Catalinimonas alkaloidigena: one gene and its partner. The protein of the gene in region 2 interacts with the protein of the main gene of each other region in a pairwise test. Links are inferred from orthologs where the notes say so. Each region holds a gene or a part of one and is shown on either strand. Other genes may lie near its edges.

Region 1 (3,330 bases), 6.1 Mb from region 2 along the record:
AGCCCGTACTGAACATTTCCGGCAGTACAATCAGGTCTGTTTTTCCTCCAATCTGCCAGATTTTTTCTTCAAACATAGCAAGATTAGCATCTATGTTATGCCAGTAAAGTTCAGATTGAATAAGGCTAACATTTAAAGTGTCAGAAATTTGGCTCATAAACTACAAAGGATTTTTGCGGCCTTTTCTAATGTTTCGTTGCTCTTTGCAAAACAAAAACGCAAATAATGATGATCAGTTTGGTCGTGATAAAAAACACTAATCGGAATACTGGCTAATTTGTTTTCTTGGGTCAGCTTTTCCGCCAGTGCTCGGTCAGACAGTTTTGAGTAGTCCTTATAAGAAAACAATTGAAAATAAGTACCACCTGAGGATAATGCTTTGAGAGGAGAGGCTTGGGTAAGCTTCAGGAAGAGGTCACGCTTTTTCTGGTAAAAGTCGGCCAGATGCTGATAACTATCTAAAGTATCCATGTATTCGGCCAGAGCATACTGTGTAGGTGTGTGTACACTAAACTGAAGATACTGATGTACTTTTCTGATCTCTGTACTTATTGGGGGGGGCGCTATGCAGTAGCCTACCTTCCAGCCCGTGGCATGAAAAGTTTTGCCAAAAGAAAAGACGGCGATACTACGGGTAGCTAATTCCTCATGGCATAATACACTTTGGTGTTGTTTTCCATCAAAGATAATATGCTCGTACACCTCATCGCTAAGTACTAGCATCTGGTTATCTCTGGTAATTTCTGCCAGTTGTTCTAAATCATAAGTAGAAAAAATGCTCCCACTAGGATTATGGGGAGTGTTGACTATAATCGTTCGGGTTTTACTACTAATAGCCTCTCTAACTTTATTCCAGTCTACAGTAAAATCTTTTGGGTTTAGAGCTACAGTTACGGGAATACCACCATTCAATTGTATGGAAGGGATATAGCTGTCATATGCAGGCTCCAGCACGATAACTTCATCACCAGGATGAACGATGGCTGAGATACTGGCATGCAAGGCTTCCGTAGCCCCGGCAGTAATGGTTACTTCTGTTTCGGGATTAATTATTCGCTGATATAGCTTCTCGACCTTCCCAGAAATTTGCTCGCGTAACGCTAATAGCCCAGGCATGGGGGCATATTGATTGTGCCCATCATGCATATGCTTGTACACTAATTTCTGAAGTGCTTCAGGAACAGAAAAGTCAGGAAATCCCTGAGAAAGATTAATGGCACCATAATCAGATGCCATTTTAGACATAATGGTGAAAATGGTAGTTCCCGTATCAGGAAGCTTGGATGATATTTCAGCTTGCTTAGCTTGATAATGCAAAATACTATCTTTTGGCCAGTTTGGGTGAAAGTTTCACTTTATAGTTTGCATCCACCTTGCCTTGGGTAATATTGTTGAGTTTACCCTTAATAAGGCGCTTCTTAAGCCCTTTTACATGATCAGTAAAAAGAATGCCTTCTATGTGATCATACTCATGTAGTACAATGCGGGCAGGCATATCTTCCAGAGTCTCCGTATGTTCATTCCAGTTTTCGTCCAGATACTTAATGGTTACTACTTCCGGACGATTTACATCTGCCCTAACTCCAGGGATACTCAGACAGCCCTCTTCAAAAGACCAGTCATCCCCTTCATAAGAAATAATTTCCGGATTGATGAATACCCGCTTGAAGCCTTCCCCATTACTTTCTTCATCCTCTTCTTCCATCGGGCCACTATCCACGACAAACATTCTAAGGCTTTTGCCAATTTGAGGAGCTGCCAACCCCACCCCACTGGCCTGATACATAGTTTCAAACATATCTTCACTCAGCTGCTTGGCATCTATGGAGCCTGGCTCAATATCTTCAGCCGGTGTTTTCAGTACGGGATCACCATATAATACGATGGGATAAATCATATCTTAAAAACGCTTCTTTTCTAAATAAGATTGTAAAATAATGGTGGCACTCACCTTGTCTATATTGCCCTTTTCTCTTCTGTATTTTTTAGATGTACCTCCTTCAATCATGGCCTCAAGGGCTTGTTTGGAAGTAAATCTTTCATCCTGCAAATATACGGTATGCGCCGGAAAAGTTTTTTTCAGCTTTTTAACAAATCCTTCTACATGTTTGGTTGCATGTGTATCAGAATTATCCAGATTTCTGGGCATACCCACTACAAAAGCCTCAGTATCCTCTTTACTACAATACTCCTGTAAGTACTGAAAGATCAAATGAGTTCGAACGGTTTCCAGTGGAGAAGCAATAATTTGAAGAGGATCAGTAGCAGCTAGTCCTGTGCGTTTGGTACCGTAATCTATTCCGATAACTCTCGCCATTAATTCATGCGGGATTTATCTCTAAAAAATTTGCGTACTTGCTTTTCCAGCATCAGCGCTTTGGGGAATAAAATTTCGTTTTCTATACTAGCGTGTATTTGTAACTCCCGCTCAAAATGTTGAAGTTCAGCATACACTACTCTCAGGTGAAGACTATTAATGCCCTGGGTATTATAACCATTTGTAATATTACGGATACCTTTCATCTCATCATCGTCAATGTCGTGGCTAATGGCAAAATCCTGAATAGAGTATTTTTCCATATCAAAATATAGCCTGTTAGTTGCCTGAGGATTTCTTAAAGCTTCCTGTAAAGAGAGAATATAAGTGAAAAACTCATCTTCCTCTTGGTAAATGTGGTAAATAAGATCTTCCACAAAGAGAGGGAAAATGAATTGTAAGTCCTCAATAATAGACTTATATTCTGTTATCTGAAGGTTCTTAATAAGCTTGCTGAGGTAGGGAAGGCGATCTTTAATAAATATAAAGTGAGTGTGTTTGAGATATTCTACTATGACATCAATAGGGTAAGTAGATAGTGCAGGGCGCTCGTCCTCTGAGACAGTATTTACCGACTCCAAACTATTAATTACATGTTTGACATCTAATCCTTTTTCAGCACACACCTGCTCAAGCGTCTTTTCATTGTAATCATAAAATTTGATACCAAAGTAGTATAAAACAGATGCGTACGCATAGTTTTCATCAACAATCTCAGTAATCCTCTTGTTGGTATCGATATTCATCAGTTCTTTCGTATTCGTAAACAATTTTTCACTAGTCTAAATCAACAACTAGGAAAAATCAAAATAGTATATTATATAAAATTAATGCTTTGTAATTTTATATACAACTTAACAGAACGAATGAATGATATTTATGTTTATTTAGTATATTATTACTAAATTGATGGTTTCGGCAATAATTCTTTATGGGTTGAAGACCTATAAATGAATTAGTTATGAATACTTTTAAATCTCAATATTGTGAGTAAAAATAAAAATTCAGATTTT
Region 2 (3,269 bases):
CCACACTCATTTTTTTCATCATGAGCCATAAACCTGGTTGTCTTACCTATGAATTTACCATAGATAGGATGCTTAAGTTTTCTTTGTACAGCAACTGTAACGGACTTATCCATCTTATTACTGACAACCAAACCAATTCTTTCTTTTCTTAAATTTCTTTCGGTACTCATAAAGCACTTATTTAGCTAACTCTTTAGCTTTTAGTTCAGTTTTTAAACGGGCAACGAGCTTGCGTGATGCTCTGATTTTCATGGGATTTTCAATAGGAGAAATACCATGCGCAAATTTCAGCTTCAAGAGAGTTTCCCTCTCTGCCTCTAATTTTTCAAGAAGTTCCTCTTTACTAAGAGATTTAATTTCTGAATTTTTCATATCTATTGTCCGGCGTAATCTCTACGTACACTAAATTTTGTCTTCACAGGTAATTTTTGAGCAGCTAATCTAAGCGCCTCTTGAGCTACTGCTGTAGTAACACCTGTAACCTCAAAAAGGATACGACCTGGCTTCACCGTGGCTACCCAATATTCAGGAGCACCTTTACCTTTACCCATACGAACCTCTGCAGGTTTCTTGGTGACTGGTTTATCAGGAAAAATGCGAATCCACACCTGACCTTCTCTTTTCATAAAGCGAGTCATAGCAATACGAGCAGCCTCAATTTGTCGGCTGTTGATCCAACCCGGCTCAAGTGTTTTTAGGGCAAAGTTTCCGAAAGCAATGGTATGTCCTCTTTGAGCAATACCTTTGACTCTTCCTTTTTGCTTTTTTCTATATTTAGTTCTTTTCGGTTGTAACATGTTTCAGAATGTTAAATTTCAGTGATTGATGGTGATCTTACTTTTTTCTCCTTCTGCTTCTTCTCTCACCGCGTCCTCCTCCACTGTTACCTCTGCTTTCCTGCTGCTGACCGCCAACATTGGGAGAAAGATCTCTTTTGCCATAAACCTCACCTTTAAACACCCAAACTTTTACACCTATCTTACCATAAACAGTCTGAGCTTCAGTAAGTGCATAATCAATATCTGCTCTAAGCGTATGCAAAGGAATTCTTCCTTCCTTATATTGTTCAGTACGAGCCATTTCAGCCCCACCTAATCTACCAGAAACTTTAATTTTAATTCCTTGCGCACCCACACGTAGTGCTGAAGCTAAAGCCTGTTTCATGGCACGGCGGTATGAAATACGAGCTGCTAACTGTTGAGCAATAGAAGCACTAATGAGTTTAGCATCTAATTCAGGACGCTTAATTTCATAGATGTTAATCTGTACATCCTTACCGGTAAGTTTTTTCAACTCCTCTTTCAGACGATCAACTTCTGAACCTCCTTTACCGATAACTACTCCAGGACGAGCAGTATGAATGGTAAGCGTAATACGTTTTATAGTACGCTCAATTACTACTTTAGATATACCTCCTCTGGGCAGACGAGCATCTATGTATTTTCTTATTTCGTGGTCTTCAACCAGTTTGTTAGAGAAATCTTTACCGCCATACCAGTTAGAATCCCATCCTTTTACAATTCCTAGTCTAAAACCTATAGGATTTATTTTCTGTCCCATTTAAGCTACTTTATTAGTTCCTTTGCTTTTATTCTTTGTCTTCAGATGTTTCCGCTACTTCATTATGGCTATCTACCACCAAAGTAATGTGATTGGAGCGCTTGCGAATACGGTGTGCACGTCCTTGAGGAGCAGGTCTTAACCTCTTCAGTATTCTCCCGCCATCTACTTTCACCTCTTTCACAAATAGGTCTGCATCCTCTAACCTCGCATCCTCATTCTTTTCCTGCCAATTAGCTACTGCAGATAACAGTAACTTCTCCATTTTAGGAGCGCCTTGCTTAGCTTCAAATTTCAAAATATTCAGTGCTTCGCTGACTTTACGTCCGCGAATCATATCAGCCACAAGCCTCATCTTACGAGGTGGTGTAGGCACATTATTTAACTTAGCTATTGCTTCCATGATTATCTTTTTCCTTTATCTTTTTTAGAGATATGACCTCGGAAATTCCTAGTAGGAGCAAACTCTCCAAGTTTATGCCCTACCATATTTTCAGTTACATACACCGGAATGAATTTATTTCCGTTATGAACAGCAAACGTGTGTCCGACAAAGTCTGGAGAAACCATGGAACGACGTGACCAAGTTTTGATCACTGACTTTTTATTGGATTGATTCATTGTATCAACCTTCTTCTCCAATCGGAAATCTATATATGGTCCTTTTTTTAGAGAACGTGCCATTATTTTTTCTTTCTACTGATGATTAAACGATTAGAATACTTCTTAGGCGTTCTGGTTTTTTGGCCTTTAGCTTTGAGTCCGTTTCTTGAGCGAGGATGACCACCTGATGCTCTACCTTCACCACCTCCCATGGGGTGATCTACAGGGTTCATTACTACACCCCTTACTCTTGGTCTTCTACCTTTCCACCTTTTTCTTCCTGCTTTTCCAAGCGTTTCGTTCATGTGATCTACATTAGACACTGAACCAACAGTAGCTAAACATGCACTCAAAACCATTCTCATTTCGCCAGAAGGAAGTTTTAAAGTTGCATACTTACCTTCACGGGCTAATAGCTGTGCATACGAACCTGCACTTCTTGCAAGCTGACCTCCTTTGCCGGGAGTAATCTCAATATTATGGACAATGGTACCCAAGGGAATTGATGCAAGAGGGAGAGCATTGCCTACTTCTGGAGCCACCTCTTTTCCCGCAATTACCTGCTGCCCAACCTCAATCCCTACCGGAGCTATAATATATGTTTTGGTTCCATCTGCATAATAAAGCAAAGCTAAACGAGCTGAACGATTAGGATCATACTCAATTGCTTTTACTGTTGCAGGGACATCTGTTTTACTCCTCTTGAAATCAACTACACGTATTTTACGCTTATGTCCACCTCCAAGGTATCGCATTGTCATGCGTCCCTTGTTGTTTCTACCGCCTGATTTCTTTAAAGTAACAAGCAGAGACTTTTCTGGTTCCTTTTTACTTACGTCAGAAAAACTGGGAACTAATCTATGTCTCTGTCCTGGAGTTGTCGGCCTTAATTTCTTTATTGCCATAGCACTCTAATATTCTTAATTATATTCCACTATAAAAATCTATAATCTCACCTTCCGCTACCTGAACAATAGCTTTTTTGAAAGAAGGTTTTCTTCCACTAATTACTCTAGTTTTAGTATAGCGGCTCTTCTCTTTGCCCATGTAATTCATGGTACGAACTTTCTCAACCGTAACACCGTACATTTTTTCAACAGCTTCAC

What was found.
Region 1: the proteins of rplV (region 2) and def interact in binary tests that used the Escherichia coli proteins (3 or more experiments, as listed by UniProt). The link is inferred for Catalinimonas alkaloidigena from one-to-one orthologs.

Annotation. Positions count from the first base shown.
Region 1 is NZ_JAQFIL010000001.1:7,031,118-7,034,447, forward strand. Bases 110-3,109 are described here. They hold def (peptide deformylase), read right to left. Parts: upstream 1,898-3,109; coding sequence 1,322-1,897; downstream 110-1,321. Other genes in these bases: OKW21_RS28540 (amidohydrolase), read right to left, coding at 110-157; OKW21_RS28545 (methionine aminotransferase), read right to left, coding at 154-1,317; ruvX (Holliday junction resolvase RuvX), read right to left, coding at 1,901-2,317; OKW21_RS28560 (iron-sulfur cluster repair di-iron protein), read right to left, coding at 2,317-3,087. In the rest of the region: more of OKW21_RS28540, read right to left, coding at 1-109. UniProt on the Escherichia coli protein: Removes the formyl group from the N-terminal Met of newly synthesized proteins. Requires at least a dipeptide for an efficient rate of reaction. N-terminal L-methionine is a prerequisite for activity but the enzyme has broad specificity at other positions.
Region 2 is NZ_JAQFIL010000001.1:951,845-955,113, reverse strand. Bases 277-3,215 are described here. They hold rplV (50S ribosomal protein L22), read right to left. Parts: upstream 1,964-3,215; coding sequence 1,589-1,963; downstream 277-1,588. Other genes in these bases: rplW (50S ribosomal protein L23), read right to left, coding at 3,088-3,215; rplB (50S ribosomal protein L2), read right to left, coding at 2,244-3,068; rpsS (30S ribosomal protein S19), read right to left, coding at 1,966-2,244; rpsC (30S ribosomal protein S3), read right to left, coding at 835-1,560; rplP (50S ribosomal protein L16), read right to left, coding at 375-797. In the rest of the region: rpsQ (30S ribosomal protein S17), read right to left, coding at 1-170; more of rpmC, read right to left, coding at 178-276; more of rplW, read right to left, coding at 3,216-3,269. UniProt on the Escherichia coli protein: This protein binds specifically to 23S rRNA; its binding is stimulated by other ribosomal proteins, e.g. uL4, bL17, and bL20. It is important during the early stages of 50S assembly.